Regions from separate parts of the Bradyrhizobium arachidis genome, predicted to be linked through region 1. Evidence: predicted binding sites of a transcription regulator. Region 1 holds the regulator's gene; the other holds the start of a gene.
The links. The regulator PhoB, encoded in region 1, activates phosphate uptake and scavenging genes when phosphate is short. The targets are predictions, from matches to a motif close to TGTCATNNANCTGTCAT.
Positions count from the first base shown of each region.

Region 1 (12,040 bases):
AACCTGACGCTCGGCACCAACCGCGTCACGGCGTTCATCGGCCCGTCGGGCTGCGGCAAGTCGACCCTGCTGCGCATCTTCAACCGGATGTACGACCTCTATCCGGGCCAGCGCGTCACCGGTCAGTTGATGCTCGACCAGACCAACATCCTCGACCCCAAGCTGGACCTCAACCTGCTGCGCGCCCGCGTTGGCATGGTGTTCCAGAAGCCGACGCCGTTCCCGATGACGATCTACGAGAACATCGCGTTCGGCATCCGCCTCTACGAGAAGATATCGAAGTCCGAGATGGACGACCGCGTCGAGAAGGCGCTGCGCGGTGGCGCCCTCTGGAACGAGGTCAAGGACAAGCTCAACGCGTCCGGCCTGTCGCTCTCGGGCGGCCAGCAGCAGCGCCTCTGCATCGCCCGCACCGTCGCGGTGCGGCCCGAGGTGATCCTGTTCGACGAGCCCTGCTCGGCACTGGACCCGATCTCGACCGCCAAGGTCGAGGAGTTGATCCAGGAGCTGTCCGAGAACTACACCATCGCGATCGTCACCCACAATATGCAGCAGGCGGCCCGCGTCTCTGACAAGACCGCCTTCATGTATCTTGGCGAGCTGATCGAGTTCGACGACACCAGCAAGATCTTCACGTCGCCGAGCGATCGGCGGACGCAGGATTACATCACCGGCCGGTTCGGCTGAGGAGACGGGATATGGGTTCTGAACATACCGCAAAGGCCTTCGACACCGACCTCCAGGAGCTCACGCGCCTGGTCGCCGAGATGGGCGGCCTCGCTGAGCGCATGATAGTCGATTCCGTCGACGCGCTGATCCGCCGCGACGTCGCGCTCGGCCAGCGCGTGGTCGCGACCGACGCCGAGATCGACGCGCTCCAGAAGAAGATCGAGGAGCGCGCCGTTCTCACCATCGCCCGTCGCCAGCCGATGGCGGTGGACCTGCGCGAAATCGTCGGCGCGATGCGCGTCGCGACCGATCTCGAGCGCATCGGCGACCTCGCCAAGAACATGGGCAAGCGCGTCGCGGCGCTGGAGACGGACTTCCATCCGCTCAAGCTGTTCCGCGGCCTCGAGCACATGACCGACCTCGTGCAGCAGCAGGTCAAGTCGGTGCTGGACGCCTACGCCGCGCACGACCTGCCGGCGGCGATGGCGGTGTGGAAGGGCGACGAGGAAGTCGACGCCATCTGCACCTCGCTGTTCCGCGAGCTCCTCACCTACATGATGGAGGATCCGCGCAACATCTCGTTCTGCATCCACCTGATGTTCTGCGCCAAGAACATCGAGCGCATCGGTGACCATGCCACCAACATCGCCGAGACCGTGTTCTACATGATCGAGGGCCAGGCGATCACCGACAAGCGGCCGAAGGGTGACATGACGACCTTTGCCACAACGGTCCCGAATAGCTGAAGAGTCAAGGAGCGACGACACCATGGGCGCACGCATTATGGTGGTTGAAGACGAGGAAGCTCTCACCGAGCTGCTTCGCTACAACCTCGAAGGCGACGGCTATGACGTCGAGACGGTGATGCGCGGCGACGACGCCGACACCCGTCTCAAAGAACACATCCCCGACCTGATCGTGCTCGACTGGATGCTGCCGGGCCTCTCCGGCATCGAGCTGTGCCGGCGGCTGCGCACCCGCCCGGAGACCAAGCAGCTGCCGATCATCATGCTCACCGCGCGCGGCGAGGAGAGCGAGCGGGTGCGGGGGCTTGCGACTGGCGCCGACGATTACATCGTCAAGCCGTTCTCGGTGCCGGAGCTGCTGGCGCGCGTGAAGGGCCTGCTCAGGCGCGCAAGCCCGGAGCGGCTCGCCACCGTGCTCGCCTATGGCGACATCGAGCTCGACCGCGACAAGCGCCGCGTCGCGCGCTCGGGCCGGCCGATCGATCTCGGCCCGACCGAATATCGCCTGCTGGAGTTCTTCCTCGAGCATCCGGGCCGCGTGTTCTCGCGCGAGCAGCTGCTCGACAGCGTCTGGGGCCGTGACATCTACATCGACGAACGCACCGTCGACGTGCATATCGGCCGCCTGCGCAAGCTGCTCAATCTCGGTCGTGAGCAGGACCCGATCCGCACTGTCCGCGGCGCCGGCTACGCGCTCGACGACCGCTTTGCGAAGGCGGAGCAGACGTAAGAACGATTGCAAGCGAGCAAAATAAAAGCGCGCCAAGTGGCGCGCTTTTTTATGTCACGGGTCGTCCCGGCCGCGTGCCGGGACGATGTCGTTTGAAGCAGCGTTCAGCGCGTGCCGGGCTTTGCCGGCGCACGGCGACGATCCGCCGCCGGCTGGTAGGCGACGCGCGAGTGCTGCGCGCAATAGGGCAGGCCGGAAAGCGCCTTGCCGCCGCAGAAGAAGAAATCCGGACTCGAGGGATCGCCGACCGGCCAGTGGCAGGTCGCCTCGTTCAGCTCCAGCAGCGACAGCCGCTGGCTCATCGGCACCACGTTATCGTAGGTGACCGGCTCGGCCTCCACCTCGACCTCGAAGGCCTGCGCCAGTGCGGTGTTGCCGCGCGAGATCGGACGGCTCACGCGCATCATGTGCTGCGCGGGGCGGGCCTTGCGCGGCCGGGGCGCTGCCGATGAGGGGCTCTTGGCGCGGCCGGACAGGCCGAGCCTGTGCACTTTGCCGATCACGGCATTGCGGGTCACATTGCCGAGCTCGGCCGCGATCTGGCTGGCCGAAAGTCCGGCCTCCCAGAGCTTCTTCAGCTGCTCGACGCGATCATCGGACCAGGTCAAAACCGTCATTGCACCCTTTCCCTCGCTGCCGGCCAGCCATCCTGGGGCCTCACAGCGAATGCCTAAGCCTTGAAAAACCCGTGCCGCCAGAATCCCTTAAGGCTCGCCGGGCACGCAGGATGCGCCCGAACGTTTACGCCGGTACATGAGGACTCTTGGGATCAGAACTGCTGCACGAGATGTCGTATCTGACAGTCCAAACGCTACAATATGGCGTGACTCGCGCGCAAGAGTCCGCCGACTCGCTTCCACATGTTCCGTGGTGAAAATCCCGCAAAATCGGCACCGCAAGACTACGGATTCAGCGTTTCCCGGGGCTTTCGGGCGGCATTGACACCCGTCTCACCAGGCATAAGATAGTCGCACGTGCCGCCCTTAAAAGGCGGCACGTTTCGTTTTCCGGGCCGGTTAATGGTGCGTTGCGCAATGCACTCAAGCCGTCCGCAACATCCAAGTGATCGTCATGACCAACAGCGCCGCGCCGCATTTGCTCCCCGTTTTCGCCAGGGCCGACCTCGGTTTCGAGCGCGGCGAAGGCTGCTGGCTGATCGCGACCAATGGCGAGCGCTATCTCGACTTCACTTCGGGCGTCGCGGTGAACGCGCTCGGCCATGCCCATCCCGCGCTGGTCAAGGCGTTGCAGGAGCAGGCGACGAAGCTGTGGCACATGTCGAACCTGTTCCAGAGCCCCGACGGCGAGAAGCTCGCCGCGCGCCTGTGCAGCGAGAGCTTTGCGGACTTCGTGTTCTTCTGCAATTCGGGCGCCGAAGCGCTGGAGGGCGTGATCAAGCTGGTCCGCCATCATCACTTCTCCAAGGGGCATCCGGAGCGCTACCGCATCATCACCTTCGAAGGCGCCTTCCACGGCCGCACGCTGGCAACACTGGCTGCAACGGGATCTGCAAAATATCTCGAAGGTTTCGGTCCGCCGATGGACGGCTTCGACCAGGTGCCGCATGGCGACATCGAGGCCGTGAAGAAGGCGATCGGCCCGCAGACCGCCGGCATCCTGATCGAGCCGATCCAGGGTGAGGGCGGCGTGCGTTCGTCGCCGCCCGCCTTCCTCAAGGCGTTGCGCCAGCTCTGCAACGAGAAGGGCCTGCTGCTCGCGTTTGACGAGGTGCAGACCGGCATGGGCCGCACCGGCGATCTGTTCGCGCATCGGCGCACCGGCGTGACGCCTGACGTGATGTCGCTGGCGAAAGCGCTCGGCGGCGGCTTCCCGATCGGCGCGGTGCTGGCGACCGCAGAGGCGGCCTCCGGCATGGGGCCCGGCTCGCACGGTTCGACCTTCGGCGGCAATCCGCTCGCGATCTCGGCTGCGAACGCCGTTCTCGACGTCATGCTCAAGCCCGGCTTCTTCGATCACGTGCAGAAGATGTCGCTGCTGCTCAAGCAGAAGCTCGCCTCCGTGATCGACCGTCATCCCGACGTCGTCAGCGAAGTGCGCGGCGAGGGGCTCCTGATCGGCATCAAGGCCGTGGTGCCCTCCGGCGATCTGGTCGCGGCGCTGCGCAACGAAAAATTGCTCACGGTCGGCGCCGGCGACAATGTCGTGCGTTTCCTGCCGCCTCTCATCGTCACCGAAACCGAGATCGAGGATAGCGTCGCGCGGCTCGAGCGCGCCTGCACGGCCCTTGCCGGCAACAAGCGGGCGGCAAGCTGATGAGCAGTTCACCCAAGCATTTCCTCGACATCAACGAGCTGCCGCTGACGGAGCTCAAGCGCATGCTCGCCGCATCCTCCGCGATGAAGGCGAAGCAGAAGGCGCACCAGCCGGTGAAGCCGCTCGAAGGCAAGACGCTGGCGATGATCTTCGAGCGTCCCTCGACCCGCACCCGCGTGTCGTTCGACGTCGCCATGCGCCAGCTCGGCGGCGAGCCGATCATGCTCACCGGCGCCGAGATGCAGCTCGGCCGCGGCGAGACCATCGCCGACACCGCGCGCGTGCTGTCGCGCTATGTCGATGCCATCATGATCCGCATCCTCAACCACGAGGCGCTGCTGGAGCTTGCGCAACATGCGACCGTGCCCGTGATCAACGGCCTGACCCGGCGCTCGCATCCCTGCCAGGTGATGGCCGATCTCATGACCTATGAGGAGCATCGCGGCCCGATCGAGGGCCGGACGGTGGCCTGGACCGGTGACGACAACAACGTTCTCGCTTCTTGGGCGCACGCCGCCGAGCGCTTCAAGTTCAAGCTCAATGTCGCAACGCCGCCGGAGCTCGCGCCGAAGAAGGTGATGCGCGACTGGATCAAGGCGACGAACGCGCCGATCGTGCTCGGCACCGATCCGGAGGCCGCCGTAAAGGGCGCCGATTGCGTTGTCACCGACACCTGGGTGTCGATGGGCGACAAGGAAGGCGAGCACCGTCACAACGTACTCAAGCCTTACCAGGTCAATGCCAAGCTGATGTCGCTGGCCAAGCCCGACGCGCTGTTCATGCACTGCCTGCCGGCTCATCGCGGCGAGGAGGTCACGGATGAGGTGATCGACGGCCCGCAATCGGTCGTGTTCGACGAGGCGGAAAACCGCCTGCATGCGCAGAAGGGCATTCTGGCCTGGTGCTTCGACGCGGTGAAGTAGGCGCGTTGGAATTCGCCGCGGCCGCCTCATACACTATCGTCGTCCCTGCGAACGCAGGGACCCATACCGCGGTCACTCTCTTGTGGCAGGCTGGCAGAGGCTAGAGGCTGACAGTCTTCGTCAAACCCAGGCCTGTGGTTATGGGTCCCGGGTTCGCGCTTTGCGCGCCCCGGGACGACATCGAATCTGCAGGATCGTGTGCGATCATAACCGCATCAGGAACACGCCGCCTCGCAGCCCTTCCATTTTCGCCCTCCGACCCCAGATAAAGCGCCATGGTTTTCCAATCCCCTGACATGAAAACCGGGCCTGAAGGCCCGGTTCGCGCGCCATCAGCGGTTCCGATCGATGACGCTGTGCTGCCCTACGAGGTCGACGCGCTCGACGTGCGCGGTCGCCTGGTGCGGCTTGGTCCCGCGCTCGACGAGATCCTGACCAAGCACGATTATCCGGCGCCGGTCGGCAAGCTGCTCGGCGAGGCCATCGTGCTGACGACGCTGCTCGGCTCGGCGCTGAAATTCGAGGGCCGCTTCATCCTCCAGGCCCAGACCGACGGTCCGGTGTCGTTCCTGGTGGTCGACTACCAGGCGCCGGATCGCCTGCGCGCCTATGCGCGCTTCGATGCCGCGCGCCTTGGTGATGCCAGGGATTCCGGCGCGCTGCTCGGCCGCGGCCATCTCGCCATGACCATCGACCAGGGTCCCGACATGAGCCGCTACCAGGGCTTGGTCGCGCTCGACGGCGGAAGTTTGGAAGATGCCGCCCACGAATACTTCCTGCGCTCCGAGCAGATCCCGACCAAGGTGCGCCTTGCGGTCGGCGAGGAGTGGCGCAGTAGCGACGGCGGCAAGCATCGCTGGCGCGCCGGCGGCATGCTGATGCAGTTTCTGCCGAAAGCGCCAGAGCGCGCGCGGCAGGCCGACTTGCATCCCGGCGATGCGCCCGAAGGCGCCGAAGTGCACAGCATTGCCGAGGACGACGCCTGGGTCGAGGCGCGCTCGCTGATCGAGACCGTCGAGGATGTCGAGCTGATCGATCCCGAGCTGTCCGGCGAGCGGCTGCTCTATCGCCTCTTCCATGAGCGCGGCGTGCGCGTGTTCAAGCCGTTGTCTCTCAAGGCGCAATGCTCCTGCTCGCGCGATGCGGTTGCGTCCATGCTGAAGAGTTTTTCGTCCGACGATCGCGCCGCGATGGTCAAGGACGACAAGGTCGTCGTGACCTGCGAGTTCTGCAGCTCGGTGTATCAGTTCACGCCGGATGAGGCGGGCGTCGAGGACGCGTAAGCGTACTGCCGGTCAAGTGCTCGGTGCCGTAGGGTGGGCAAAGGCGCAAAGCGCCGTGCCCACCATGCCTCCGCACTCGCGATGTTGATTGGTGGGCACGCTTCGCTTTGCCCACCCTACGGCACCGCCCTAGTTCAACACCCGCTTGCTGTCCGGGCTGTCCAGCGAGAACGTCGGCACCTCGATCTCGAAACGCTCGCCGCTTTCGCTGACCATCTGGTAGCGGCCGGTCATGAAACCGGAGGCGGTCGAGAGCGGCACGCCCGAGGTGTACTCGAAGCGCTCACCGGGGGCGAGGATCGGCTGCTCGCCGACCACGCCCTCGCCCTTCACCTCCTGCTGGCGGCCGGAGGCGTCGGTGATGATCCAGTGCCGCGTCTTGAGCTGCACGGTTTCCTCGCCGGAATTGGTGATGACGATGGTGTAGGACCAGAAAAAGCGCGAGCGGTCGGCCGACGATTGCTCCGGAACAAAGTTCGGCTCGACGGTCACTTCGATCTGGCGGGTCACGGCGCGGTACATGACCGCCATCATAACGAAATCCGGCTCCGGAACCAAACGCCCGAGGCGGTTTTCACGACATCGTCCCGCCAGAATTCGCGAGGAAGTAGACCCCCAAATGTGATCCGGCCGCTTTGCGAGATAATGGCCGGAGCTGTAAACTCCTTCATGCGTCGCGACTTGCGCAAGGGTGTCTAGGCCCCGATGACCATTGCCGACCAAGTGACGGGATCGATCGCGGGAACCGCAAAACCGCGCGTGGCCGCCTCGGCCATCTCGCTGCCCGCCATCGGCGAGCGCGAGCTCCGGCTCGACCTGTTCCGCGGCCTCGCGCTGTGGCTGATCTTCATCGACCATCTGCCGCCGAGCCTTCTGACCTGGTTCACGATCCGCAATTACGGCTTCAGCGACGCCACCGAGATATTCATCTTCATCTCCGGCTACACCGCCGCCTTCGTCTACGGCCGGGCGATGCTGGAGAGCGGCTTCGTCATTGCCACCGCGCGCATCCTGCGGCGCGTCTGGCAGATCTACGTCGCCCACGTCTTCCTGTTCACGATCTTCCTCGCCGAGATCTCCTATGTGGCGACCAGCTTCGAGAACCCGCTCTACACCGAAGAGATGGGGATCATGGATTTCCTCAAGCAGCCCGACATCACTATCGTGCAGGCGTTGCTGCTGCGCTTCCGCCCCGTCAACATGGACGTGCTGCCGCTCTACATCGTGCTGATGCTGGCGTTGCCGCTGATCCTGTGGTCGATGAAGTGGAAGCCCGACGTCACGCTGGCGCTCTCGGCCGTGCTCTATGCGGTGACCTGGGAATTCGATCTCTACTTCTCCGCCTATCCGAACGGCTTCTGGGCGTTCAATCCGCTCGCCTGGCAATTGCTGTTCGTGTTCGGCGCATGGTGCGCGCTCGGAGGTGCGCGGCGCATGTCGCGTATCCTGGCCTCGCCGGTGACGATGTGGATCGCGATCGCCTATATCGTTGCGGCGTTCTACGTGACGCTGACCTGGTACGTGCCGCAGCTTTCGCATTTGATGCCGAAGCGGCTCGAGCAGTGGATGTATCCGATCGACAAGACGGACCTCGATGTGCTGCGCTTCACGCATTTCCTGGCGCTGGCCGCGCTCACCGTGCGCTTCCTGCCGCGGGAATGGCCGGGCCTGAAATCGCCCTGGCTGCGCCCGCTGATCCTGTGCGGCCAGCACTCGCTCGAGATCTTCTGCCTCGGCGTCTTCCTCGCCTTTGCCGGCCATTTCGTCCTGGCCGAAGTCTCCGGCGGCGCGGTCATGCATGCGCTGATTAGTCTCTGCGGAATCCTGATCATGTGGGGCGTGGCCTCTGTCATTTCGTGGTACAAGCGCGTGGCTGACAAGAGCGGTGCGAAAACCAAAAACGCCGTCGGCAACGCCGATCTGGCGGGAGGGGGCTGATGAAGGCGAAGGTTCTCCTGAGCCTGGTCCTGCTATGCGGTAGTCTCGCCGCGCCCCAGGCGCGCGCGGGCGATGCTGCGTCTGCTGCCGCGCCGGCAGCCTGCGAATTGCCGTCCTATCTGCTCACCAGCGAGAGCCAGCTTCCCAGGGTCGCCGATGCGGTTAAGGCGGGCAAACCGCTCGAAATCCTCGTCATCGGCAGCGGTTCGACCAGGATTCCGGCCTCGGAGGACAGCTCCTATCCCGCGCGGATGCAGGTCATTTTGAAGGACAAGTTGCCGCCGCCAGAGGTCGTGCACGTCTCCGTAGAAATACAGAGCAAGAAGACGGCCGAGGAGGCGGCCGGGACCTTCGTTAAGCTGATGGAAGCAAAAAGGCCTACTTTGGTCATCTGGCAGACCGGGACCGTGGATGCTATCCGAGCCATCGATCCCGACGATTTCCGCGGCGCTGTGACCTCAGGGGTTGCCGCGCTGCAAAATGCAGGGGCTGACGTCGTCTTGATGAATTTGCAGTACAGCCCGCGTACCGAAACCATGATCTCGGTGCCGCCATATCTCGACAACATGCGGGTGGTGGCGCAGGAGCATGACGTCCCGCTGTTCGATCGTTTCGCAATCATGCGGCAGTGGAATGATCAGGGGCAGTTCGACCTGTTCAGCCCGTCCCGCGGGCCAGAGCTGGCGAAACAGGTCCATGATTGCCTGGGCCGGGCGTTGGCACAGTTCGTGATCGACGCTGCCCATCTGGGGCCGGCCCAGCAGCAGAATTGAGGACTAGCGTTAATGAGTACCTTCCGCCCTTTTTGCCTGACGGCATCGCTGGCTGTGCCCGCAGCGGCAGCGCTGCTGTTGCTGACGCCGGCCTCGCAGTCGCGCGCGCAGGCGCAAGCCGCGCAGGCGACACCCGCGCCCGCGCCATCGGCTAATTCCGCATCGCCCGCCCAGACCACCGTCGCCGCGACGTCACCCGAGCAGCGCGGCATCACATCGCGTGCCATCGACAAGGTGAAGCAGGTGGCGAAATCCGCCGGCGACATCCTTAGCCGCGTGCCTTGCCTGCCGCCCAAGGACGCGAACAAGGGCGGCTCGAAGGCGATGGGCTCGCTGCCGCATGTCGCAAGCAAGCTCGTCGCCGGCCAGCCCGTCGTCATCGTCGCGTTCGGCTCGTCGTCGACCGCGGGATTTGGTGCGAGCTCCCCGGAGTTCAACTATCCGAACCGTCTCGCCGCGCAGCTGCGCCGGCAATATCCGACCGCGCACATCACGGTCGTCAATGCCGGCGTCGGCGGCGAGGACGCGCCCGAGATGATGAAGCGCCTCCAGAAGGAGGTGATCGACGTGCATCCGGATCTGGTGATCTGGCAGGTCGGCACCAACGCCGTGCTGCGCAACCTCGATCCCGGCGACACCGCCAAGATGGTCGAGGATGGCATCGGCCGCATCCAGGCCGCCGGCGGCGCCGACATCGTGCTGGTCGATCCGCAATATTCGCCGGCCGTGAACCAGCGCGCCGAGAGCGCCGGCAAGATGGTGAAGCTGCTCGGCAAGGTCGCCGAGCTCCGTCACGTCGGCATCTTCCCGCGCTTCGAGGTGATGCGCGACTGGCACGAGAAGCAGTCGATCCCTGTCGAGAGCTTCGTGATCGCCGACGGCCTGCACATGAACGATTGGGGCTACGCCTGCTTCGCCCAGCTGCTCGGCGACGACATCATCCGCTCGGTCGGCCAGATCAAGATCGGCGTGAACGTGCCCGCTGACGTGCGGACGTATCGGCCGATGTAGAAGCGAATAGGGAATGGCGAGTAGCGAATAGAGATCTATTCGCCACTCACTATTCGCCATTCGCCCGTCACGCCTTCTCCAGCGCCGCCGTCAGATCCTCGATCAGATCGTCCGCATGCTCGAGGCCTGCGGAGAAACGGATGAATCCCTCGCTGATGCCGAGCGCGGCACGGTCTTCCGGCTTCAGGCGCTGATGCGTCGTGGTCGCCGGATGCGTGACGAGGCTCTTGGCATCGCCGAGATTGTTCGAGATCTTCGCAAGCTTGAGCTCGTTGAGCACGCGGAACGCCGCCGCCTTGCCGCCCTTGACCTCGAAGCCGACCAGCGTCGAGCCGCCGCGCATCTGCTTCTTCACCAGCGCCGCCTGCGGATGATCGGCGCGACCGGGATAGACCAGCCGCGAAATCTTCGGATGGCTCGCCAGTGCCTCTGCGATCCGCGCAGCCGTATCGGTCTGCGCGCGCACGCGCACGCCGAGCGTCTCCAGGCCCTTCAGGAGAACCCACGCGTTGAAGGGCGAGATCGACGGGCCGGTCTGGCGCATGAAATTGTGGATGTGCTCGGCGATGAAGGCTTCCGACGACAGGATGATGCCGCCAAGGCAGCGGCCCTGGCCGTCGATGTGCTTGGTCGCGGAGTAGACGACGACGTCGGCGCCCAGCGCGAGTGGGCTCTGCCAGATCGGCGTCGCGAACACGTTGTCGACGACGAGCCGCGCGCCGCCCTTGTGCGCGATCTCAGCGATGCCGGGAATGTCGAGCACGTCTAGCGTCGGGTTGGTCGGACTCTCCAGGAAGAACGTCTTGGTGTTGGGCCTTACGGCCCGCTGCCACTCGTCGAGATTGGCTCCGTCGACCAGCGTGGTCTCGATGCCGTAGCGCGGCAAGAGGTCCTGGATGACGTAGAGACACGAGCCGAACAGGGCGCGGGAGGCCACCACGTGATCGCCGGCCTTCAGCGGCGCCAGGATCGCCGTGGTCACCGCGGCCATGCCGGTTGCCGCCGAGCGGGCGGCTTCGGCGCCTTCGAGCTCGATCATGCGGCGCTCGAACATCGCGATCGTCGGGTTGGAGTAGCGCGAATAGATGAAGCCGGGGTCCTCGCCCTTGAACCGCGCCTCGCACTCCTCGGCGCTGTTGTAGACGTAGCCTTGCGTCAAAAACAGCGCCTCCGACGTCTCGCCATATTGCGAGCGCAGGGTGCCGGAATGGACCAGGCGGGTTTCGGGACGGTAGTTGGCAGGCGACTTCGACATAGGACCCTCCGATATGACCGTCTCGTCGAAAACGGTCACAAAAAAACCGGCCTGGATATCTCCACGGGCCGGGATCACAGAGGTCCCCGGCCTGTTTAGCGACTTATTTAACGTGGCTGCAAGCCGGCCGGCTCAAATCACCACGGGATAAGTGTTGCTCATATTCCGCAATGCCCTTTCCGTCAAGGCGTCCATCGGATAGCCGTAAAAGGCTAGTATTTCCGGCATGTCCGGATGCGTTTGCCCCCTGATGAGGACCCCCGGTTGAGCTTTACGGTTGCCGCCGACGCCAATGGTATCCTGCCCGACCGCATGATCGCGGCGATGGCGGAAGCAGGCCTCATCCTGCCCGAATACGATTTCGTCGAAAGCCAGATCCAGCCGGCAAGCCTCGATCTGCGCCTCGGGGACATCGCCTATCGCGTCCGCGCCAGCTTC
Region 1 covers NZ_CP030050.1:708,435-720,474, forward strand. The annotation lists gene pstB (phosphate ABC transporter ATP-binding protein PstB) at 1-687, shown strand, start outside; gene phoU (phosphate signaling complex protein PhoU) at 699-1,415, shown strand; gene phoB (phosphate regulon transcriptional regulator PhoB) at 1,438-2,145, shown strand; gene WN72_RS03320 (GcrA family cell cycle regulator) at 2,250-2,762, opposite strand; gene WN72_RS03325 (aspartate aminotransferase family protein) at 3,217-4,419, shown strand; gene argF (ornithine carbamoyltransferase) at 4,419-5,342, shown strand; gene WN72_RS03335 (Hsp33 family molecular chaperone) at 5,618-6,625, shown strand; gene apaG (Co2+/Mg2+ efflux protein ApaG) at 6,755-7,147, opposite strand; gene WN72_RS03345 (OpgC domain-containing protein) at 7,331-8,563, shown strand; gene WN72_RS03350 (SGNH/GDSL hydrolase family protein) at 8,563-9,336, shown strand; gene WN72_RS03355 (SGNH/GDSL hydrolase family protein) at 9,349-10,347, shown strand; gene WN72_RS03360 (O-succinylhomoserine sulfhydrylase) at 10,415-11,602, opposite strand; SAM riboswitch at 11,677-11,756, opposite strand; gene WN72_RS03365 (2'-deoxycytidine 5'-triphosphate deaminase) at 11,837-12,040, shown strand, end outside.

Region 2 (12,040 bases), 150 kb from region 1:
AAATAAATCGCCCGAGGCGAAGCATCACCGTCTGATCTATCTGCTGAACGTCGCGCAGCGCCGGCTGCAGCGCTGGATGGCGGCACAGCCCTCGAACGAGGTGACGCCGGCGCAGGCGGGGCTGCTGTTCATCCTCGGCAAGCAGGACGGCGTGCTGATGGGCGAGGCAGGCGCCGCGCTCGATATGGGGCCGGCTGGTATCTCGGGGCTGGTCGATCGCTCTGCTGCGGCGCGGCTGGTCGAGCGGCGGGCCGATCGCGAGGACGGCCGCGCCTTTCGTGTCTGGCTGACGCCGAAGGGACGCACCGTGCTGGCCCAGGCGAAGACTGAAGCTGCCGAGATCAACGCGGCGCTGATGGAAGGATTTACAGCTGCGGAGATCGACATCGTCGCGCGCTGGCTGACGAGCATCCAGGACAAGTTTCCAAGAAGTTCAGACGAGAAGGAGTAGAGCAATGACCGAGCATGTGCGAGTTGAGAACAACAGCGGAATTCTCACGCTCACTTTGGCGCGCCCCGACAAGAAGAACGCGCTGACCGATGCGATGTACGGCAAGCTCGCCGACAGCATCGAATCCGCCGAGTTCGATCCGTCCGCCCGCGTGATCCTGATCCGCGGCGAGGGCGACATGTTCACCGCCGGCAACGACGTCGGCGAGTTCGCGGCCGTCGCATCGGGCAAGTCGGAAGGCAGCCGCAACGTCGTGCGCTTCATCCAGTCGCTGGCGCGCTGCACCCGGCCGCTGGTCGCGGCGGTGCAGGGCCGCGCGGTCGGCGTCGGCACCACGATGCTGCTGCATTGCGACCTCGTCGTGCTCGCCGACAACACGCAATTGTCGACGCCCTTCGTCAGCCTCGCGCTGGTGCCGGAAGCCGCCTCCAGCCTGTTGATGCCGGCGCGGATAGGCCATGCCCGGGCCTATGAGATGTTCGCGCTCGGCGAGACCGTTCCGGCCAAATCGGCGCTGGAATGGGGCCTCGCCAACCGCGTGGTGCCGCTCGACAAGCTCGATGCCGAGGCGCTCGCGCTGGCGCAGCGTCTCGCCCGCCAGCCGGCCGGCGCGCTCACCGCGACCAAGAAGCTGATGCGCAATGGCGAGGCGCTGGTGGCGCAGATGCAGGCCGAGAGCGAGCAGTTCGCGCAGCGGCTGCGCACCGCCGAGGCCCGCGAGGTGTTCACCGCTTTTGCCGAGCGCCGCCCGCCCGATTTCACCAAGGTTGCCTGATTTCGCTAGCGTAAAGCGTCAGTAGGCCGGGGAACTCCCGGCAATTTGACTAAAACCTTAACCGATCCTTGGCATGTCGCGATGCAGGGTGGCCCGCAGTTACAAAGCAGGCCCCCTGACCCCCATGGCAATGTTTAAGAAATCGGTAAGCTCGCTTCTCCTGACCTTGATGGCCCTGCTGGCCGTGGGCGCGCTCGCCTCGACCGCGATCCAGATGGTCGGAGCCTTCGGCCGCTACAGCGACAGCCTCGAGACTGCGCGGCTTGCCGCTGCCGACAAGGCGATCTTCCATGGCGTGCTGTCCCTGCGCAACAATCGCGGCGATGCCCAGAGCGCCATCCTTGGCGAGGACGATCCCAAGGCAAAGCTCGCCGAAGCCGAGAAGGCCGAGCAGGCCGGCTATGACGGGATCATCGCCGCGCTTGCTACCATTGAATTCGTCCGCCGTGACGAGCTCGCCGGCACGCTGAAGCAGCGCTGGAGCGACGCCGCGCCGCAGTTCCAGCTGTTCTACGACGAAGCCAAGCGTCCGCGCGCCGAGCGCAAGATCGAGCGGACCAATTCCTGGTACGATGCCGTCACCAAGGTGATCGACACCGCGAACCTCGCCTCGACCGCGGTGTCGAACCGCGCCTGGATGAACGATCCCTACATCGCGCGCATGATCCAGGTCCGCCGCTTCGCCTGGCAGGTGCGCGACCGTTACGGCATCCATTGCTCGTCGCTGCGCTCGAACGTCAACAGCAGCAAGCCGCTCGACGACGCCCAGAAGCGGTCCGTGGCGCAATGGGACGGCACGATCAACTCCGGCTGGGCCGGCATGGCGGAGCTATTGGCTGCGCCAGATGTGACGGCGGAGCTGGTGACGGCCGCGACGGAGGCCAAGGCCAAGACCGACGGCGTCCTCAAGCAGATCGGCGATCTCACCAAGAATTTTGATGGCAGCGGCAAGCCCGCGATGCCGGCGTCCGAATGGAACACGCTGTGCCAGTCGCCGTTCCCGCTGATTGTCGGCGTGGCGACCAAGGCGCTCGACCAGTCGATCGCGCGCGCCGAGGCGGTTCAGACGACGGCGCTGACCAAGCTCATCGTGCAGTCGCTCGCCTTCCTGCTCGCGCTCGCCGTGACCATGGCCGGCGTGTACGTCGTGCGCAACCGCCTGATGCGCCCGGTGCGCGCCATCCTCGACGCGATCGCGCGCATCAGCGCCCGCGACTATGCGACGCCGGTGCCGCAATCAAAATATCCGGACGAGTTCGGCACCATGGCCGCCGCGCTAGAAAGCCTGCGCGAGAGCGCGGCAACCGCCGAGCGCCTCGGCCAGGAACGCGAATCGCAGCAGGCGCTGCAGCTCGCCCGCTCCGGCACCGTCGATGCGGCCTGCCACAGCTTCGACGATACCGTGCAGGCGGTCATCCAGAGCGTGGTGGCCTCGACCAAGGAGCTCGACGCCACCGCGACCGGCGTGCGCTCGCTGGTTTCGGAATCGAGCAGCCAGACCGCGGCGGTCTCCTCCGCCGCCGAGCAGGCCACCAACAATCTCGAGACCATCGCAGCTGCAACCGAAGAGCTCTCGGCGTCCGTCGGCGAGATTTCCGCACAGGTGCAGTCGAGCGCCCGCGAGGCGCGCGAGGCCGTGTCGCAGGCCGAGCAGACCAACGCCACGGTCGAGATCCTCGACCAGACCGCAAGCCGCATCGGCGAAGTCGTGAAGATGATCCACGCCATTGCCGGCCAGACCAATCTCCTCGCGCTGAACGCAACCATCGAAGCCGCACGCGCCGGTGAAGCCGGCCGCGGCTTCGCGGTGGTCGCCGGCGAGGTCAAGAGCCTTGCGGCGCAAACGGCGACCGCGACGGAAGAGATCTCGCGCCAGGTCGAGGAGATCCAGGGCGCAACCGGCCAGGCGGTGACCGCGATCCGCGCCATCGGCGGCGCCATCAGCGGCATCGACGAGAAGATGACGGCGATTGCGGCCGCGGTCGAGCAGCAGCGCGCGGCCACCACCGAGATCTCGCGCAACTTCCAGCAGGCAGCCCAGGGCACCCGCGAGGTCACCGACACCATCGGCAGCGTCGCCAGGCTGAACCAGGAGACCGGCAACGCCGGCACGGTGCTATCCGAATCCGTGAAGAAGATGTCGGCGGATGCCGATCGTCTCCGCGTCGCGGTCGAGGGCTTCCTCGGCGCGGTGAAGACCGCCTAGCTTCACTCAGTTCTTCCATCCCGACGTCGCGCGGGCATTGCCGCCGGTTCGCGCGGCGAGTACATCTGTGCCGCCGCACGAGCGCGGCACCAGACGCAAGATACCTCAGGGATGGAGAGTTCGATGCCGGTCACCCCACACAAGGCCCAGCGCCCCTATCGCGGCGTGTTCCCGGTTGCGCCCACCATCTTCGACGAGCGCGGCGAGCTCGATCTCGAAGGCCAGGGCCGCTGCATCGATTTCATGATCGATGCCGGCTCGCACGGCCTCTGCATCCTCGCAAACTTCTCCGAGCAGTTCGTGCTCACGGATGCCGAGCGCGAAACCGTCATGCATGCCGTGCTGGAGCATGTCGCTGGCCGGGTTCCCGTCATCGTCACCACCACGCATTTCAGCTCCGCCGTCTGCGCGGCGCGCAGCAAGCAGGCTGAGGCCGCGGGTGCTGCCATGGTGATGGTGATGCCGCCTTATCACGGCGCGACCTTCCGCGTGCCCGAGAAGGGCATCGTCGAATTCTTCAAGGTGCTCTCCGGCGCGATCACCATTCCCATCATGATCCAGGATGCGCCGGTCGCGGGCACGCCGCTGTCGGTCGAGCTGCTCGCGCGCTTGTCGCGGGAGTTTTCCAACATCCGCTATTTCAAGATCGAGGTGCCCGGCGCTGCTTCAAAGCTCCGCAGCCTGATCGAGGCGGGCGGCAAGGACATCGAGGGTCCCTGGGACGGTGAGGAGGCGATCACGCTGCTCGCCGATCTCGACGCCGGCGCCACCGGCGCGATGACCGGCGGCGGCTATCCCGACGGCATCCGCCAGATCATCGATCCCTATTTCGCCGGCGATCGCGAAAAGGCGAAAGCCGCCTATGAGCGCTGGCTGCCGCTGATCAACTACGAGAACCGCCAATGCGGCCTGATCGCCTGCAAGGCGATGATGCAGGCCGGCGGCGTGATCAAGTCGGAAGCGGTACGCCATCCCTTGCAACCGCTGCATCCGGCAACGCGGGCGGGGCTGCTGGAGCTCGCCAAGGAACGCGATGCGCTGGCGCTGCGGTGGGGGAAGTAGCGGCGATACGCTCTGCTGTCGTAGGGTGGGCAAAGGCGCGGAGCGCCGTGCCCACCACCTTTACCGACGGCGACAGGTGGTGGGCACGCTCCGCTTTGCCCACCCTACGAAGGTCTGCAGTGGAGGAAGTAGCGCCAAACATTCAGTGTCGTCCAGGACAAGCGCGCCTAAGCGCGCGCCGATCCGGGACCCATAACCACAGGGAGAAGTGTGGCGAAGACTTGGAGTTGGCAGCTGACTCTATAAACCTCTCCCTGTGGTTATGGGTCCCTGTGTCTTGGAAGTCTGTCAGGATGGGTTGGGCGGGAAGCCGTTGGGTCCTTGGCGCTTGACGCCGTGAGCCGGCTCGGTCTCCCGCCCGTTCCATTACCAACCTGAACAGTTGCACGAGGCTGCGCCAACAGACCTCGCATCACAGGGACAGGCACCGTGATCATACCCCTTCGTTGCGTCGGAATCGACGTCTCCAAACAATATCTCGATATCTTCGATGAAGGCCTGGGCGTGCCGGAGCGCATCGCCAACGCGACGCAGGCCATCACCCAGATCGCGGCGCGTTGGCGATGCGATGTGCTGGTCGTCTTCGAGGCCACGGGTGTTTATGACCTCGAGCTTCGCGAAGCGCTGAGCGAGGCCGGCATCCGTTTCGCCCGGATCAACCCGGCCCGGGCTCGTGACTTCGCGCGCGCCAGCGGGCAGCTCGCCAAGACCGACCCGATCGACGCGCGAATGCTGGCAGCCTTTGCGCGGGCCATGCAGCCAGCAACCGAGCCGACTGCCAATCCCGCCCGCAACGCCTTGGCGGGACTTGCAAAACGGCGAGATCAGCTGGTTCGCATGCGCGCGCAGGAGAAGAACCGGCGCAGCGAGACCGACGACCGTGCCATGGCCGAGCGCATCGGTCGCCTCATTGAAGTCCTCGACGGCGAGATCGCCGAGATCGAGGCCGACATCAGGGGACTAATCAAAGCCGAGCGAGAGATTGCGGACGATGCGCGATTGATGCGCTCACTGCCTGGCGTGGGTCCCGTGGCTTGCATGCAACTCATCGCGAAGATGCCGGAACTCGGACATGTGGGAGCCAAGCAGATCGCGGCGCTCGCCGGCCTGGCTCCCTTCAACGTCGACAGCGGAGCCTTCCGCGGCAAACGCAAGATTGCCGGCGGCCGAAAGCGCGTCCGTGACGCCCTCTACATGGCTGCGCTCAACGCGGTTCGCAGGGCCGATCCGTTCAAGGCCTTCTACGCACGGCTGCGACGGGCCGGCAAACCAGCCAAGCTCGCCCTCATTGCCGTCGCCAGGAAGCTGCTAACGGTCCTCAATGCCATGATGCGTGACAGAAAGCCGTACCTGAAAGCCAACCCAACATAACAGTTGCCGGCCTTCGCCGGGACGACACTGTGGGTGAGGTACGCGCTCGCCTCACCTCATCGGCCTGTATCGCCTGAAGGCGTCGAATTAGCGCGGCTCGGACCGTTCCCCGCAGCTCGGCAATGGCATATTGTACGCTCGCCGACCAAGCCCGCGGGATGCATCTCAAGACATCGCGGACCAGTTCTTCATTATGCCGCTATCCCGAGCCAGGTTGGCGCGAACCGACAGAACAGGGAGGCAGTGCCATGACGATGAGGCCGGATCCCACCTTTCACGCATCGCCCAAGCTTGCGATGGAAGCACCAGCGGAGAACTTTGCCTACACGTTGCTGCTCAGTCCGGATTTCTCAAAGCCGGATGCTCTCGCGGTCATCGACGTCAAGCCGGGATCGCCGACCTATAGCCAGATCGTTCATACCGTTACGATGCCCAACAAGGGCGATGAGTTTCATCATTTCGGCTGGAATGCCTGCTCCTCCGCCTTGTCGCCGCTCACCGGACACGCCTTCATCGAGCGGCGCTATCTCATCATCCCTGGGCTGCGCTCGTCGCGGATCTACATCATCGATACCAAGCCAGATCCGACCCAGGCCAAGATCCACAAGATCATCGAACCGGAGGAGGTCTTCAGGAAGACCGGCTACTCACGGCCGCATACGATCCATTGCGGGCCGGACGGCGTCTATGTGAGCACGCTGGGCGGCGGCGGCAAGGACGGCACCAACGGACCTCCGGGTGTCTTCATCATGGATTGCGAGACGTTCGAGGTGCTTGGTCGATGGGAGATCGACCGCGGTCCGCAGACACTGCATTATGATTTCTGGTGGAACCTGCCGCGCGACTACATGGTGTCGAGCGAATGGGCGCTGCCGCCGCAGTTCGAGAACGGGATCGTCCCGGAAGACCTGCTGGCAAACAAATATGGCCATCGTCTCCACTTCTGGGACCTTCGTGCCCGCCGCAACGTGCAGACCATCGATCTCGGCGCCAACCATCAGATGGCGCTGGAGGTGCGGCCAGCGCACGATCCGGTTCGCGAGTACGGCTTTGCCGGCGTGGTGGTCGACACCACCAATCTCGAAGGTTCGATCTGGACCTGGTGGCGCGAGGGCGGAAAATTCCACGCCGAGAAGACGGCGACCATCCCGCCGGAGCCTGCCGACAAGGAGAAGCTTCCGCCGCTATTGCAGGGCTTTGGCGCCGTGCCGCCGCTGGTGACCGATATCGACCTGTCGATGGACGATAGATTCCTCTATGTCTCCTGTTGGGGCACCGGCGAGATGCGCCAGTACGATGTCAGCGATCCCAGAAAGCCCAAGCTTGCGGGCTCGGTACATACCGGAGGTATCGTGCGCCGCGCGCCGCATCCGAGTGGCAAGACATATGCGGGTGGTCCGCAGATGGTCGAGATCAGCCGCGACGGCAGGCGCGTGTACTGGACCAATTCGCTCTATTCCACCTGGGACGACCAGTTCTATCCCGACGGGGTTCCGGGCGTGGAGGTCATGGCCAATGTCGGTCGCAATGGCGGCCTCGAGCTCGACAAGGACTATTTCGTGAGCTTCCCCGACGGATATCGTGCGCACCAGATCAGGCTCGAGGGCGGCGATTGTTCGACGGACTCCTTTTGCTACCCGTCGGTCTAGATTGGGGGCACGCGAGCCCGGCAGTCGGCTGGCTGTGGCTCGCGCTTGTTGCGAGCGGTCTCTACCATGGCGTCAATCCGGGAATGGGATGGCCGCTCGCCGTTTCGGCTGGGCTCATGGACAAGAGCCCACGCGCGCTCTTTGGTGCGTTGTGGGCCCTCTCGGCCGGGCATCTCCTGGCAACACTTCTCGTGCTGCTGCCATTCGCGTTCCTGCTCGTACTGGCCGCGTGGCAGCGTCCAATCCAGCTGGTCGCGAGCCTTGTCGTCATCGGCTTCGGCGTCTATCAGCTGATCGCGCGGCGCCATCCCCGCGCGTTGGCACGAATTCCGCCGACGCAACTGGCGCTTTGGTCATTTGCCGTCGCCATTGCTCACGGCGCCGCTTTGATGCTCGTGCCGATCTATCTTGGGCTTTGTCAGGCCTTCGAGCTCGATGCCGGCCATGAGGCAGCGGGCGCGCTGATGCAGGCAAGTCTCGGGATGGCGGTACTGGTGTCGCTGGTTCACGTGACCGCCATGGTCGGCGCCGGCGGGTGTCTGGCGTGGCTGGTCTACCGCTATCTGGGATTGAAGTTCGTCTCGCGAAGCTGGTTCAACCTGGATGCAGTCTGGGCGTCCAGCCTCGTTCTGGTCGGCGCGGTGGCGCTCGCCTTCAATCTTGCGAGCTGGCGCTGAGGTTCAGAGCGTCAGAGCCCACTCGCCGATGATGCGAAAGCGCGCCTTGGCGTCATCCTGCTTGAACAGCGCGATGCGGTCGACCGTCAGCGTATGGAGCTTCAGCGCCGCAAAGCTTCCCCGCAGCATCTCCAGAATCGGCCCGCGCCGTCCCGCATCCAGCCGCCCCGTCAGCGTCATGTGGAATCGGAATTCCTCCATCACGTAAGGATAGCCCCAGCGATCGAGATAATCGCGCTGGCGCTCGCTCAGCTTTTCGGGCTTGCGCCGCGCGCGGTCCTCCGCGGTCAAGGCCGGACGAAAGGAATCGAACTCGCGGACGCAATCGGCAGCGAGCTGTTGAAGTGCGTCCACAGGCTCGGCCGGAATCACCGCAATGAAGCCGCTGATGGAATCCACGATCGGGCTGATCGCTGGGATCGGCCGCGCCTTGCCGGCGAAGCTCGCACAGGCAGCCGACAACTCGGCCTCGGTCTTGCCGGGCGCAAGCGTCATCGGCGCCTTCAGCGTGGCGTGAAAGCCGTATTTGCGGGGATCGCTGGTGACATCGCGCCAGTCCGGCGCGATGCGCAATGCATCCGCGGGAAACGGCAGTTCGTCGCCTGTATAGGCATCATAGCCGAGCAGCTCAGCGCCGAACCGGGTGAGGGCGCTGTCGCGGCCTGCGGCAAAATAGATCGCGTAGCGGGGAAAGCCTGTCATTGCCCGAACATAACCGGTTTATGCCGCAACGACAGCCTCGCGCGGCGTCGGCGCAGTTGCGAGCAGCCGCGTCGCATCGGTGAGGTGCACGAGCTTGCCGCCCGAGATCACGGCGATCAGCCGCGGCCGCAATGGCGCCGTGTCGTCGACGAGGATGATGTCGGCCCGGCGGCACTCCGCGAGCACGCCGCGATCGGTGAGGCCGGTCGCGCGCGCAGGTCCCGCAGAAACGAGGCTCCAGGCCTCGGTCAGCGGCAACATGCCGTCGGCGGCGAGGCGGAACGCGGCGAGCAGCTGCGCGGGATAGTAATAGTCCGAGGCCAGGACCGAGCAGAGCCCCTTGGCGATCATGTCGGACGCCTTGGTCCAGCCGGTGTGGCTGCCGCCGCGCACGACGTTCGGCGCGCCGTAGACGATGGCATCGCCATGGCTTGCCGCGGCGCGCGCCGTCTCCTCGTTGATCGGAAACTCCGCGATGTCAGCGCCAAGCTCGCGAAACTCCCGGCGCATCGCCGGTGTCGCGTCGTCATGCGAGAGCATCCGCACTTCGGCTGCGCGAGCAACCGCGGCCAGTCGCGAGACGGAAGCCGGAACCTCTGCGGCGCGCGCGACCACGCGATCGACCAGCTTGTCAAAATCCTCAGCCGACAGCCCCGTGCGCTCGACCATGCGGTTGCGCTTGCGCGGCTTGGCCATATCGGCAACCGTGCCGTCCATGTGGTCGTTGAAGGCGAACAGGTCGACGCGGCCTTCGGCGAGCCACTGGGTCATCTCGGCCTCGGCGTCGAGATTGTAGGTCTCGTGCCTCAGGTGGAAGCGGGTGTCGGCGGCGAATTGCGGACGCTGGCGTTCGATCGCCTCCATCAGCCCGCGTGCGTTGTCGGCGCTGCGCAGGCCCGGCTCCCACGAGCAGGTGGTGGCGTGGAACACAGTGGTGATACCGTTGCTGATCGCCTGGCGGTCGCTGTCAGCGAGCGCGACGTCGATCGGAAAGTCGACGCCGGCGCGCGGCATCATCTGCCGCTCGAAGGCGTCGCCATGGAGGTCGACGATGCCGGGCAGCACCAGGAGATTGCGCGCATCGATCGAAAGCCGCGCCCGGCCGCGCGAGGCATCGACCTCGGCGATATCAGTTCCGGACACGAGAAGCGATGTCTCGATGAGCTCGGTGCCGATCAGGGCCCGGCCGCCCTCAATGAAAATGTCTGTCACGCGACCGCGCTTCGTTTGCTGGTTGTGGAATTCGTCCGTGCTTCGTATGCCGCGAGGAAATCTTCAATCCCGAGTTTGCGGAAATTGGGCAGTGCTTCACGCAATTTGTCGTGATCCCAATCCCACCACGCGAGCTTGGCGAGCCGCCCGGCGATTTCTTCCGAGAACCGTCGCCGCACGATGCGCGCCGGATTGCCGGCGACGATGGTGTAGGCCGGGACGTCCTTGGTGACGATGGCGCCGGCTGCGATCACCGCGCCGGTGCCGATGTTGCGGCCCGGCAGCACGATGGCGCCGTGGCCGATCCAAACGTCATGGCCGATATGGACGTGATGCTGGCGCCGCCAGTCAAAGAACTCGGTGTCATCGCTCTCGCCTTCGAAATAGGCGCTGGACCGATAGGTGAAGTGCGCTTGCGTAGCGCGATGCATCGGATGATTGCCCGGATTGATCCGCGTCATCGCTGCGATCGAGCAGAACTTTCCGATCGTCGTGTAGGTGATCTGGGCGTCGTTCACGACATAGGAGTAATCGCCCATCGCGACTTCGTGCAGGATGGTGCGCGCGCCGACCTCGGTATAGGCGCCGAGCCTGGTCTCATGCAGTTTTGCGGAAGCATCGATGGTCGGTTGAACCGAAAGCTTCTTACCGGCCATGTTACATCCGTAATGCGAGGGCGGGCACTCCTCTTCGAGTGGCTTGATGACGATGTCATGACGCGGTGATGACAGGGGACGAGGTGTGTAGGATCGCCGCACCGCAACGCGTGTGTCACACAAGTGTCAAGCGCCGGCGTTAGCGGTGGCTTCCAGCTACTCTGGAGCCCTGCATGCTGGTGGTTGAAGGTCTGACGTGCCGCTTCGGCGCAAAAGCCGCGGTGGACGACGCTTCGTTTCAAATTTCCCCCGGCGGCTTCGTCGGTGTGATCGGGCGCTCCGGCGCCGGCAAGTCGACCCTGCTGCGGACCATCAACCGTCTCGTGACGCCGACGCAGGGCCGCATCGTGTTCGACGGTCTGGACGTCACCGCGTTGCGCGGCAAGGAGCTGCGGCAGTGGCGGGCGCGTTCGGCCATGATCTTCCAGCAGTTCAACCTGGTCGGCCGGCTCGACGTGCTGACCAACGTCCTGATGGGGCGCCTCGCCACCATCCCGGCCTGGCGCTCGCTCTCGCAGATCTGGCCCGAGCAGGACAAGGCGCTGGCGATGTCCGCGCTCGAGCAGTTCGACATCGCTTCGCTCGCCGCGCAGCGCGCCGACCAGCTCTCCGGCGGCCAGCAGCAGCGCGTGGCGATCGCCCGCGCCCTGGTGCAGCAGCCCGACATCATCCTCGCCGACGAGCCGATCGCCTCGCTCGACCCGCGCAACACCAAGATCGTGATGGATGCGCTTTTGCGCATCAACAAGCACTTCGGCATCACCGTGCTCTGCAACCTGCATTCGCTCGATCTGGCGCGCACCTATTGCGATCGCCTGATCGGCATGGCGGCGGGCCGCGTGGTGTTCGACGGCGCCCCGTCGGCGCTGACCGACCTCGTTGCGCGTGAGCTCTACGATCTCGAAGCCGCCGACGTCATGGGCGGAGCATCTGCACCGGCGCCCGAGGGCGTTCCCGCACTTGGAACGGCTGCGGCGGCCTGAGCCGCGCCGCTTCCGTTATTGCCCAGTTTTTGCGTCAACCGATCCCAACCGATCAAGAGGGTATCATGATCACTCGCAGACTCATCCTTGCCGGCGCTGCCGCGCTCGCTTTCGCCTCGTCGGCCTCCGCCGAAGACTGGAAAGCCAAATATCCCGAGCTGACCTTCGCCGTTGTTCCGGCCGAGAACGCCTCCGGCGTCACTGAGCGCTGGACCCCGTTCGTGGAATATCTGTCGAAGCAGCTCGGCGTGAAGGTCACGCTGCGCATCGCCAACGACTACGCCGCCGTGATCGAA
Region 2 covers NZ_CP030050.1:861,974-874,013, forward strand. The annotation lists gene WN72_RS04050 (MarR family winged helix-turn-helix transcriptional regulator) at 1-451, shown strand, start outside; gene WN72_RS04055 (enoyl-CoA hydratase) at 456-1,226, shown strand; gene WN72_RS04060 (methyl-accepting chemotaxis protein) at 1,351-3,432, shown strand; gene WN72_RS04065 (dihydrodipicolinate synthase family protein) at 3,556-4,494, shown strand; gene WN72_RS04070 (IS110 family RNA-guided transposase) at 4,924-5,865, shown strand; gene WN72_RS04075 (selenium-binding protein SBP56-related protein) at 6,114-7,514, shown strand; gene WN72_RS04080 (hypothetical protein) at 7,598-8,191, shown strand; gene WN72_RS04085 (DUF1045 domain-containing protein) at 8,195-8,893, opposite strand; gene WN72_RS04090 (alpha-D-ribose 1-methylphosphonate 5-triphosphate diphosphatase) at 8,912-10,105, opposite strand; gene WN72_RS04095 (transferase hexapeptide repeat family protein) at 10,102-10,761, opposite strand; gene phnC (phosphonate ABC transporter ATP-binding protein) at 10,935-11,744, shown strand; gene phnD (phosphonate ABC transporter substrate-binding protein) at 11,810-12,040, shown strand, end outside.
Region 2: phnC (phosphonate ABC transporter ATP-binding protein) is a predicted target of PhoB. The motif match lies at 10,819-10,835, and genes of this name have one in related genera.